3 regions of the Xenorhabdus sp. XBWT genome follow, and region 2 is predicted to be linked to each of the others. Evidence: predicted binding sites of a transcription regulator. Region 2 holds the regulator's gene; each other region holds the start of a gene.
What was found. The regulator PurR, encoded in region 2, represses purine synthesis genes. The targets are predictions, from matches to a motif close to CANGCAAACGTTTGCNTG.
Positions count from the first base shown of each region.

Region 1: purH (bifunctional phosphoribosylaminoimidazolecarboxamide formyltransferase/IMP cyclohydrolase) is a predicted target of PurR. The motif match lies at 2,257-2,274, and genes of this name have one in related genera.
Region 3: AC5JQI_RS07075 (amino acid aminotransferase) is a predicted target of PurR. The motif match lies at 2,275-2,292, and genes of this name have one in related genera.

Region 1 covers NZ_CM180990.1:431,752-436,044, forward strand. The annotation lists gene purD (phosphoribosylamine--glycine ligase) at 1-496, opposite strand, end outside; gene purH (bifunctional phosphoribosylaminoimidazolecarboxamide formyltransferase/IMP cyclohydrolase) at 528-2,117, opposite strand; rRNA gene AC5JQI_RS01865 (16S ribosomal RNA) at 2,709-4,251, shown strand.
Region 2 covers NZ_CM180990.1:2,432,799-2,437,091, reverse strand. The annotation lists gene punC (purine nucleoside transporter PunC) at 1-491, opposite strand, end outside; gene punR (DNA-binding transcriptional activator PunR) at 614-1,522, shown strand; gene purR (HTH-type transcriptional repressor PurR) at 1,526-2,551, opposite strand; gene sodB (superoxide dismutase [Fe]) at 3,113-3,691, opposite strand; gene AC5JQI_RS10685 (Grx4 family monothiol glutaredoxin) at 4,054-4,293, shown strand, end outside.
Region 3 covers NZ_CM180990.1:1,578,631-1,582,923, forward strand. The annotation lists gene AC5JQI_RS07060 (MBL fold metallo-hydrolase) at 1-254, shown strand, start outside; partial or broken gene AC5JQI_RS07065 (IS3 family transposase) at 341-640, opposite strand; gene AC5JQI_RS07070 (transposase) at 645-929, opposite strand; gene AC5JQI_RS07075 (amino acid aminotransferase) at 1,019-2,209, opposite strand; gene AC5JQI_RS07080 (porin) at 2,452-3,570, opposite strand; gene asnS (asparagine--tRNA ligase) at 3,878-4,293, opposite strand, start outside.

The DNA.
Region 1 (4,293 bases), 2.0 Mb from region 2:
TCTGCGCTTCTTCTATGGTCATGGCGACAACGACACCTTTACCAGCAGCCAGGCCATCCGCTTTAATGACAATCGGGATTCCCGCTTTTTCCAAATAGGCCAGTGCTGGCTCAATTTCCGTGAAATTCTGGTAGGCTGCGGTGGGAATATGATGACGGGCGAGGAAATCTTTGGTGAAGGCTTTGGAACCTTCGAGTTGAGCCGCAGCTTTTGTCGGGCCGAAAATAGTTAGCCCTGCTTGCCGGAAAGCATCAACTACACCGATAACCAGTGGAGCCTCAGGCCCCACGATGGTCAAACCGATATTATGGCTTTGGGCAAACTTCAGTAATCCATCAATATCGGTCGCGGTAATGTTCACATTTTCTAAATTCGCTTCCAGCGCAGTGCCTGCATTACCCGGTGCGACATAAACCTTATCTGCCAAAGGTGATTGTGCCGCTTTCCATGCTAACGCATGCTCTCTTCCACCATTGCCGATAATCAATACATTCATTTAAGGCTCCTATTATTCAGGCGAAAGATTGTTAATGGCGGAAATGACGCATGCCAGTGAAGATCATTGCGATACCGTGTTCATCAGCAGCAGCAATAACTTCATCATCCCGAATGGAACCACCCGGTTGGATGACACAGCTCACACCTACTGCGGCTGCGGCATCAATGCCATCCCGAAACGGGAAAAAGGCATCTGAAGCCATGGCACAGCCTCTAACCTCTAATCTTTCATCTTCCGCTTTAATACCCGCTATTTTAGCTGAGTAAACACGGCTCATTTGCCCTGCGCCAATACCAATTGTCATATTGTTCTTGGCATAAACAATGGCATTGGATTTGACAAATTTTGCCACTTTCCAGCAGAACAGCGCATCCTGCATTTCTTGTTTCGTTGGCTGGCGTTTGGAGACAACCCGCAGATCATCCTCGTCTACCATACCTAAATCGCGATCCTGTACCAGTAATCCACCGTTAACACGTTTGAAATCGAGTTCTGCAACTGGTGAGTGCCATTCTCCGCATGCCAGAACACGGACATTTTGTTTGGTCGCCAGAATTGGCAAGGCTGCTTCATTAATAGAAGGAGCAATAATGACTTCAACAAATTGGCGTTCGATAATAGTTTTCGCGGTATCAGCATCCAATTCTCGGTTAAACGCAATGATGCCACCGAATGCGGAAGTAGGATCAGTTTTGAAAGCATGGTCATAAGCGGTATGAATATCAGTACTCACTGCAACACCACAAGGATTGGCGTGTTTGACAATCACACAGGCAGGTTCGGAAAATACTTTTACACACTCTAACGCAGCGTCGGTATCCGCAATATTATTATAAGAAAGCGCTTTACCCTGTAATTGGGTTGCTGTAGCAATCGAAGCTTCAGTAATTTCTTCTTCTATATAGAAAGCCGCATCTTGATGGCTGTTCTCACCATAACGCATATCTTGCTTTTTAATGTAGTTCAGATTCAGAGTGCGGGGAAAACGCCCTGATGGTTGGCTTGTCTCACCATGATAAGGGGGAACCAGTGTGCCAAAGTAGTTAGCAATCATGCTGTCATAAGCGGCTGTATGCTCGAATGCCTTGATGGCTAAATTAAAGCGGGTAGGTTGCGTCAGCGAGTTTTGGTTGCTATCCATTTCCTCAATAATATTGTTGTAATCCTGGCTATTGACAACAATCACAACATCCTTGTGATTTTTAGCCGCAGAGCGAACCATTGTCGGGCCACCGATATCAATATTTTCTATGGCATCTTCCAGGGAGCAGTCTGGTTTTTCGACGGTTTGAGCGAAGGGATAAAGATTAACGACCACCATATCAATCGGGGCAATCTGATGTTTTGCCATTACATCATCATCCTGCCCACGTCGGCCTAGAATGCCGCCATGAACTTTAGGGTGAAGAGTTTTAACCCGCCCATCCATCATTTCGGGGAAACCCGTGTAGTCGGAAACCTCAGTGACATTTAGCTCGGCTTCGGCCAGTAGACGAGCAGTGCCCCCTGTTGAAAGCAGTTCGACACCGCGTTTAGATAAGGCTTTGGCGAATTCAACAACCCCCACTTTGTCAGAAACACTCAGCAGGGCGCGATGGATAGGACGAAGCTGTTGCATTGGTGTGATCCCTTGAATTTCATAAAACAAGAATGTGTTATTGAGAAAATCCACTGATTGAGAGAAAAAAATGGCTTAAGCAATAACATTTCAAAACAACCTAAAAAAATCATGTGGCGATTTTTCCTTCTCAGATTGTAACGAAAACGTTTGCGTGATGCTCGACAAATTTTAGCAAAATATCAAATTGTGGATAACTTTGTGTGTAATATGGTATAAACTGGCGTTTTGCTGTGTAATGCAGCGAGCAGTAATTTTTTTGAAAAAAAACTCTTGTCAGCGGCGGAAAACACCCTATAATGCGCCACCACTGACCGACGATGCGCTGAGACAGGCCGCGGCGGGAAGTCGGAAAAGAGCGAAAATAAACGCTTGACTCCGGAGGCAAAAAGCGTAAGATACGCAGCCTCGCAACCCGGAAGCCACTTCCCGGTTGCCCCGCTCTTTAACAAGTTAATCAGACAATCTGTGTGGGCACTCGCAGGACTGTATCTCACGCCGCAAGGCGAAAAAGATTACCAAGTCTTGAAGAGTGAACAACAGTTAATTCATTACGAACTAACAGGATAATTCTTTGAGCATCAAACACTTTAATTGAAGAGTTTGATCATGGCTCAGATTGAACGCTGGCGGCAGGCCTAACACATGCAAGTCGAGCGGCAGCGGGAAGAAGCGTGCTTCTTTGCCGGCGAGCGGCGGACGGGTGAGTAATGTCTGGGGATCTGCCCGATGGAGGGGGATAACCACTGGAAACGGTGGCTAATACCGCATGACCTCTTTTGAGCAAAGTGGGGGACCTTCGGGCCTCACGCCATCGGATGAACCCAGATGGGATTAGCTAGTAGGCGGGGTAATGGCCCACCTAGGCGACGATCCCTAGCTGGTCTGAGAGGATGACCAGCCACACTGGGACTGAGACACGGCCCAGACTCCTACGGGAGGCAGCAGTGGGGAATATTGCACAATGGGCGCAAGCCTGATGCAGCCATGCCGCGTGTATGAAGAAGGCCTTCGGGTTGTAAAGTACTTTCAGCGGGGAGGAAGGCGTAAGCGTTAATACGGCTTACGATTGACGTTACCCGCAGAAGAAGCACCGGCTAACTCCGTGCCAGCAGCCGCGGTAATACGGAGGGTGCAAGCGTTAATCGGAATTACTGGGCGTAAAGCGCACGCAGGCGGTCAATTAAGTTAGATGTGAAATCCCCGGGCTTAACCCGGGAACGGCATCTAAGACTGGTTGGCTAGAGTCTCGTAGAGGGGGGTAGAATTCCACGTGTAGCGGTGAAATGCGTAGAGATGTGGAGGAATACCGGTGGCGAAGGCGGCCCCCTGGACGAAGACTGACGCTCAGGTGCGAAAGCGTGGGGAGCAAACAGGATTAGATACCCTGGTAGTCCACGCTGTAAACGATGTCGATTTGGAGGTTGTGCCCTTGAGGCGTGGCTTCCGGAGCTAACGCGTTAAATCGACCGCCTGGGGAGTACGGCCGCAAGGTTAAAACTCAAATGAATTGACGGGGGCCCGCACAAGCGGTGGAGCATGTGGTTTAATTCGATGCAACGCGAAGAACCTTACCTACTCTTGACATCCAGCGAATCCTTTAGAGATAGAGGAGTGCCTTCGGGAACGCTGAGACAGGTGCTGCATGGCTGTCGTCAGCTCGTGTTGTGAAATGTTGGGTTAAGTCCCGCAACGAGCGCAACCCTTATCCTTTGTTGCCAGCACGTGATGGTGGGAACTCAAGGGAGACTGCCGGTGATAAACCGGAGGAAGGTGGGGATGACGTCAAGTCATCATGGCCCTTACGAGTAGGGCTACACACGTGCTACAATGGCAGATACAAAGAGAAGCGACCTCGCGAGAGCAAGCGGAACTCATAAAGTCTGTCGTAGTCCGGATTGGAGTCTGCAACTCGACTCCATGAAGTCGGAATCGCTAGTAATCGTAGATCAGAATGCTACGGTGAATACGTTCCCGGGCCTTGTACACACCGCCCGTCACACCATGGGAGTGGGTTGCAAAAGAAGTCGGTAGCTTAACCTTCGGGAGGGCGCTGACCACTTTGTGATTCATGACTGGGGTGAAGTCGTAACAAGGTAACCGTAGGGGAACCTGCGGTTGGATCACCTCCTTACCAAACGAGTGCAGTATTGTGAAGTGCTCACACAGATTGTCT
Region 2 (4,293 bases):
ATTCTCCAGCCATCATGCGTCAATAACCATGCCCCCAATAAAGGTGCAAGGGCAGGAGAAAGCGCAACTAAAGGCATGATCATGGCAAAAACGCGTTTGGCTTGTTCTGTATCATATCTGTCAACGACCAGAGCCTGCCAGGAAACCGCCGCAGAACAGACCCCTACCGCTTGAATAAATCTCAGTACAAGCAATTGCGTGGAATCAGTTATCCAGAGCATACCTAAACAGCTAATGGAAAACAGAGATAATCCGATAATAAGAACAGGCTTTCTTCCTAAACGGTCAGATAATTGCCCCCATAACAGCTGGGCAAAGGCAAAGCCAGCGAGAAAAATACTGAGACTCGCACTGATAGAATTTGCTGAAGTACCTAGTTCTGCTTTCATTGTGTCAAAAGCAGGCAGATACATGTCGATAGCCAAGTAACCGAGCATACTCAGCCCGGAGAGATAGAACATGAATAGAATTGAATTTTTATTTGTTTCCATTGTGTTAATAATTTGATTTGTAGTTGATAAGAGAATACCCGACTTATTCTATATGGCATGATTTTTACTTGTGAAACGGTAATATTTGCACCATTCTGTGAAAAAAATTGAAAGGAAGATATATGTGGTCTGAATACTCTCTGGAAGTTGTTGATACTGTTGCCAGAACAGGAAGTTTCAGTGCGGCTGCATCTGAGCTTCATCGAGTACCTTCTGCTATAAGCTATACAGTAAAACAACTTGAAGAATGGTTGGCTGTGTCTTTATTTGAGCGTCGTCACCGTGACGTTGATTTGACTGAAGCAGGCGCTATTTTTGTCAAGGAAGCCCGCTCTGTTATCAAAAAAATGAATCACACCCGACATCAGTGCCAACAAGTGGCTAATGGTTGGCGGGGGCAGTTAAGTATCGCCGTTGATCAAGTTGTAAAACCTGAGAGAACTCACCAATTAATTTTGGATTTTTACCGACATTTTCCTGATATTGAGCTATTCATCTACCCTGAAGTCTTTAATGGTGTATGGGATGCACTAGTCGATGAGCGGGTGGATGTCGCTATTGGCGCGACACGGGCGTCTCCTGTTGGTGAACGGTATAGTTTTAAGGATATGGGATTCATGCCTTGGATATGCGTAGCTAGCCCTGAGCATGAGTTGTCAGGTATATCAGGAAAATTAAATGATGACCAAATGCGACCTTATCCTAGCCTATGTTTAGAAGATACTTCACGTAGCTTACCCAAACGTGATACGTGGGCTTTAGATAATCAGCGACGGTTGGTGGTTCCAGATTGGAATGTTGGACTAAATTGCCTGATGGATGGACTATGTATGGGAATGGTGCCCAAGCATCATGCATTACCGTTGATCCGCAAGAAAAAACTGATAGCGCTCGAACTCGAACAACCATTACCTGATAGTCCATGCTGCTTAGCATGGTCGCAAAAAAGCCATTCACCAGCATTAAGTTGGTTGTTTGATTATCTTGGCGATAGTGAAACACTTAATGCTGAATGGTTGCAAGAAAACTAATTATCAACGACGATAGTCGATGAAAGGTCCATCCGCGACAGAACGTCGTTCAACGAGGCGTGGATGGACTTCAATCGTTTGTGCCTCTTCACGCTTGTTGACTATCCTATCCAATAACGTTGAAAAGGCCATTTGTCCCAGACGTTCTTTAGGTTGGTGAATCGTGGTCAATGCGGGAGTAAAATAACGGGCATTACGGATATTGTCATAACCGATGATAGAAATATCTTGTGGAACGCGTAGCCCCAGCTCATCAGCGGCACAGATTGCCCCCATTGCCATAACATCCCCACCGCAAAAAACAGCCGTTGGGCGATGTTTTTGATTCAGGATCTTACACATGGCCTGATAGCCGGATTCAGGCTCAAAGTCGCCTTGCACAATCCACTCATCCCGAATAGCGACATTGGCTTCTTTGAGCGCCTTGAGAAATCCTTGGTGACGTCCGCCGCCAGTATTTCTTGCCAGAGAGCCGGGAATAGACGCAATATCCCTGTGACCACGTTCAATAAGATAACGGCCTGCCAAGTAACCACCATGAAAAGCGTTATCAATGATTGCATCGGTAAAATCTCCCCGAGATTCGCCCCAATCCATGACGACCATGGGAATATTACGGTAATCTTCTAGCATGCCCAAAAGCTGCTCAGGGTATTCGGAGCACATTACCAGCAGGCCATCTACACGTTTTTGTGCCAACATGGCGAGGTAAGCTTTCTGCTTATCAATATTGTTATGAGAGTTGCATAAAATCAGGGTATAGCCTTTTCTATAGCAACTATTTTCAACAGATTCTATGATTTCAGCAAAATATGGAGCTTCACTCGACGTTGCCAACAATCCGATAGATTTTGTGTGGTTAACTTTCAAGCTACGGGCAACGGCGCTGGGAGAATAATTTAGTTCTTTAATAGCAGCCCAAACGGTAGCCTTTGTATCTTCGGCGACGAAACGGGTTTTATTGATAACATGGGATACGGTAGTGGTCGAAACACCAGCGCGTTTGGCCACATCTTTAATCGTTGCCATGATAAAAAGGACTCCTGACCTTATGGTCTAAATTTATATACCTTATCTTTCAAGCTGCTGCTTTGGTTGATAGCATCTACTTACCGATATGCTTCAACTTGAAATCTATTGGATATGGATATTTGTTAAGCGTTTGCCAACATATTTATATATAGAGTGATGGCTGGCAATAATTTAGCGATGAACCTTGAATTTTGTCTGATCTAACTCAAAAGTGAAAGTAATAATCAATGCTATAAAGAGTATAGATTCAAGATTGCTGTATGTTTTTTCAGATAATACGGTAACTGATTATACAAAATTTATGGTGTTGGGTAGTTTTACTTTGTACATTGAGGAAGTTCTATGGATACAGATCTGAAGTTGGGATTAATGGTTGCCGGTAGTGCATTAATCATGATTGTTTTTTGGGGAAGCCTTTGTATTATCTAATCAGGATCAAGAAAAAGAATTGACGTGTAACATCTCTTGCTTGAAGGGCCGGTTTTCCGGTATTCATTATTCAGTGAATGGAAGAAAGCCCGCCCTTGTTATTATAATTTGGTATGAAAATTGAGCTTATTAAGCCAAGTTTTCCTCAACAAATTTCCAGTTGACCAAAGACCAGAAATGTTCCAAATATTGAGGGCGTGCATTACGGTAATCGATGTAATACGCGTGTTCCCAAACATCAACAGTCAGAACTGGTTTATCTTCGCCGGTCAGTGGAGTGGCGGCATTAGAAGTGTTAACGATAGCCAGGCTTCCGTCAGTTTTCTTAACTAACCATGTCCAACCTGAACCAAAGTTTTTCAGGGCAGCATCAGTAAACAGCTGTTTAAATTCAGCAAAAGAACCGAAGGCATGATTAATGGTATCTGCTATTTTTCCAGTTGGTTCGCCACCACCATTTGGTGACAGGCTATGCCAGTAGAAAGTATGGTTCCAGACTTGCGCTGCATTATTGAAGATGCCACCTTCAGATGTTTTGATGATTTCTTCCAGAGATTTCCCAGAAAATTCGGTATCTTTAACCAAGTTATTCAGGTTTACAACGTAAGCGTTGTGGTGTTTACCATAATGGTATTCTAGGGTTTCTGCGGAAATGTGCGGTTCCAGGGCATTTTTGGCATAAGGTAATGCTGGTAATTCAAAAGACATTGCATGCTCCTTTTTAATATCGGGTTTTTGGCTCAACAAACCATGACTTAAAAGATACTAATCATGGCCAGAGCAAATTTAAGCTTATTATCATGTTGCTATTTTGGTAATTATCTTAACAATTTTTCTGCTAAAGAACAGAGTAAAAGATGCTGCTTAGCGGCGATCTGGTGTATAATTGAGCTGTTATACGGGCTGAATACACCCAGTGAGGGGAAAATATCGAACGCTCACTTATTTCATATCATGGCAAAAAATTTAACGTAAAAAGTTCGCGGTAGAAAAATCAGAGCAGAAAGTGGTATTCTGAATCAATCTTTTCTGATACTGAGAATAGCGCTTGCAGTTTTAAGGAAGCAATAATGATGACTACTAATATGAACACTAACACAGTTTCTGATACAACGACTCAGGAAATTATTGAAAAAATCAAACGCCAAATTAGCGAAAACCCAATTCTGTTGTATATGAAAGGTTCTCCTAAATTACCAAGCTGTGGTTTCTCTGCTCAGGCAGTTCAGGCTATATCTGCTTGTGGTGAGCGTTTTGCTTACGTGGATATTCTGCAAAATCCGGATATTCGCGCCGAGTTACCTAAATAT
Region 3 (4,293 bases), 850 kb from region 2:
TGCATTGTCCGGGGCACACGCCAGGGCATATTATTCTTGTTAATCATGCCGATAAATTAATCTCAATGGGAGATGTGTTGTTTAAAGGAAGTGTCGGTCGTACGGATTTTCCGGGTGGAAATTATGATGAATTGATTCAATCCATTAAAGAAAAAGTGCTGCTTTTGGGGGACGATTATCAATTCATTCCCGGTCACGGACCGATGTCAACATTAGGATATGAACGGAAGACTAACCCTTTCCTGCAAGATTAATGAGATGTATTTTTTATCGTAATAGTTTGTATTAAAAAGATAAAAGCCGTCCTTCTGAACTGACCCCAAAAAGTTGGACATTTTAGTTAAGCGGCATGTAAGGCCTGATTTCGATATTCTATCGGAGTTAGGCCTTTTAATTTCACCTTAATCCGTTTTGTATTGTAATATTCGATGTATTCTTCTATCTTTTCAATCAGTTCATCAGCATCTTTAAAGTACTGTCGGTGATACATTTCTGTTTTGAGTAAGGCAAAAAAGTTTTCGGCCATCGCATTATCCAAACAGTTCCCTTTCCTCGACATACTTTGCTTAATATCTTTATCAGCAAGTTGTTTTTGATAAGCCCTATGTCGATATTGCCAACCTTGATCACTGTGAATGAGTGGCTTAGCGTGAGCATCTACCCGGGGTCGTTAAATTGAGAACTGCGCTAGTGTGAGTGAGAGACCAATCATTTGTCCACATTAATTTCAAAGCATGGAGTTTTGTTGTAGCACAAAGAGAGTGAGGCGTTGGCAAAAAAGCGTTATCACCATGAATGGCAACAACTTGAGACCAGTATCGAATTTGTCGAGAAGAGATTGAATATTCCGCTGATAGCTTATCCGATGCGTTACCTGCTAGACATCGTTTAGCAATCATGATTTTTAGTTCACGACTATATTTAGACATAAAAAACCCCCAGTCATTGGTTGTCCAACTATTGGGGGTCACTTCACTTCAGCGGCTTTTTAGATAATATATCAATACTCAGATAAAATTTAGAGTACAGCAACGATAGCTTCACACAGAGGAACCATGTTCTCCAGTGTTAAACCCGCTACATTGATACGACCAGAACTAACGGCGTAAATACCAAACTCTTCACGCAGACGATCAACCTGTTCTTTAGTCAGGCCGCTGAATGAGAACATACCATTTTGAGAAATAATAAAGCTGAAGTCTTGCTTCGCACCTTTTTCCTGCAAGGTGTTTACAAACAGTTGGCGCATACGTTGAATACGTTCGCGCATTGTTGCCAATTCCTGAATCCACTCAGCTTTCAAATCATCGTTGGACAGAATTGTTGTAACAACGGAAGCACCGTGTGCTGGTGGGTTAGAGTAATTGGTACGAACAATAGACTTCGCTTGGCTGAATGCTTTTTCTGCGGTATCGCTGTTTGTTGCAACGATGGTGCAGGCTCCAACACGTTCATTATACAGGCCGAAGTTTTTGGAATAAGAGCTGGCAACGATCAGTTCATTATGATTCTTGGTAAAAATGCGCAGACCTTCTGCATCTTCATCTAATCCCTTGGCAAAACCTTGGTAAGCAAAGTCAAATACAGGCAACCAACCATTTGCAGCAGATAAATCAGCCAGTTTTTGCCATTGTTCAGGTGTTGGATCGATACCGGTCGGGTTATGGCAGCAACCGTGCAACAGAATAATATCACCTGCTTGTGCTTCAGACAGGCTTGCTAGCATGCCTTCGAAATTCAGCGCATGTTTTTCTGCATCGTAATAATTGTATTCGCGGATTTCTAAACCAGCGCTGGCGAAAACACCTTTATGGTTTGGCCAGGTAGGGTTGCTGATCCAGACACGTTTTGCATTGGTCTGTTTAGCAATAAAATCAGCGGCAGTGCGCAGTGCGCCAGTTCCGCCCGGGCTTTGTACAGTACGGGCACGCTTATCAGTTACGACAGGACTGGATTTGCCAAAGAGCAGTTCTTGAGTGACACGGCCAAATTCAGGTAATCCGCTAATTGCCAGATAATTTTTGGTGGTTTCGTTTTCCAGCAGGAATTTCTCTGCTTTTTTAACGGTGGTCAAAACAGGAGTTTTACCTGTTTCGTCTTTGTAGACTCCGATACCCAAGTTAATTTTATTTTCACGTGGATCCGCTTTAAAGCTATCTGCTAAACCAAGAATAGGATCGGCAGGCGCTGCTGTGATTTTCTCAAACATTTTTTTGATTCCAAGACTCGGAGAGTTAAGCCTAAAATAAGTTATACGCCGCTCAGAGTAACCTTAAGGAATACATTTGCCAACCACTTGTAGCAAAAAGAATAAAATCTTGTGAAGTAGTTTACGGAGTGAGAAAAAGAGCCTGAAAAAACAGTAAAATAAAATGTAAAAAGCAGCGCCGGAGCGCTGCTTTTCTGAGATAAATATGTTTAGCTTTTAGCTAAACAGTTTATCAACAGTGATTAGAACTGATAAGTCAGGCCAACACCGAATACGTTGCGAGCGTTTGTATTGCCACCTTCGTTTTTGTCCAGCAGGTTGATTTTGTAATCAACATAGGTAGACAGGTTTTTGTTGAAGTAGTAGTAAGAACCTACAGAAACATATTTAACCAGATCTGCGTTGAAACCTTTATCACCGTCGTTACGCTCCAGATCCTTACCTTTAGACTGAACGTAAGCCAGAGATGGCTTCAGGCCGAAATCAGAGAACAGGTATTGTGCAACCAGTTCAAAGTTCTGAGTTTTATTGGCGATACCATTGAAGTGGTAAGCTTTATTTCTGCTTACATTTCCACCAATGCCTGAAGTCATATTACGGGTTTCACCGTACATAGCTGCCAGATATACGTTGTTAGCATCATATTTAGCACCGATGTTCCATGCTTCTGCACGCTTACCGTGAGCAGCAGTGGTATCCCAGTCATGGCCACGAGTAGAGTTAGCGTAAGAACCACCAACAGTGATACCGTAACCTACGTCATAAGTGGTAGCCAAACCATAACCGTCACCATTTGCAGTAGCACCGCTACGCTTATTTTTGGTGCGCTCGCTGTTCTGACCTTGGTATTGCAGAGCAAAGCTCAGACCATCAACCAGACCGAAGAAATCAGTGTTACGGTATGTCAGCAGGCCGGTAGCACGGCCAGTCATGTAGTTGTCAGTGTGAGCCATGGAATCACCACCAAAGATTGGCAGTACGTCAGTCCATGCGCTGACGTCGTAGTTTACGCCGTAATTACGGCCGTAATCCAATGAACCGTAGTTAGCGAATTTCAAGCCAGCGAAAGCCAGACGAGTAGCAGTATCTTGTTTACCTTCTTCAGTATGAGCTTTCAGGTTGTATTCCCAACGACCGAAACCAGTCAGTTGGTCAGAGATCTGAGTTTCGCCTTTGATGCCGATACGAGCATAAGAAGCATCGCCGTCTTCGCTGCTTCTTTTATCTGCGATTTGGTGACGAACGTCTACTTTACCGTACAGATCCAGTTTGTTGCCATCTTTGTTAAAAATCTCAGCCGCGTTTGCTGTACCAGCAACCAGCAGAGCTGGGATTACCACTGCAAGAATATTGCGCTTCATTATTATTACCCTCATTGGTGTTATCCAGACACTTGTTACTGTCAAAAATAGAACACTAAAAATTTTTGGAACTATTTGTAGGTATCGAGTGTCTTATTAATTGGCGATCAGTGTTCCATTGGTAATGAATTTTATCTACCCTCAAAATGCTACAAAAGTGCAAAATAAGTAACAAAGTGAAAATAGATATTTCAAAATGTAAATATCAGGGAACTTTTTTCGTGCAGTTTTCGCAATAAAATGAAAAAAGCCAACTTTCGCTGGCTTTTTGAAGGATTGATTTTAGATTATTTTTTGATCTGATTCATTAGAAACTTGCGTTTCTTGGCGTCCGTGGGAATGGAATAACATCACGAACATTTGATACTCCAGTAACATAAGCCACTAAACGTTCGAAGCCTAAACCGAAACCAGAGTGAGGAACGGTGCCGTAACGGCGCAGATCACGATACCACCAGTAATCTTCTTTATTCAGCTCCATCTCTTCCAGACGTTTATCCAGCATATCCAAACGCTCTTCACGCTGAGAGCCTCCGATGATTTCACCGATTCCCGGAGCCAGAACATCCATCGCAGCAACAGTTTTGCCGTCTTCATTCATACGCATATAGAAGGCTTTGATGTCTTTTGGATAGTTTTTCATGATCACTGGCGCTTCAAAATGTTTCTCTGCCAGATAACGCTCATGTTCTGATGCCAAATCCACGCCCCAAAAAACGGGGT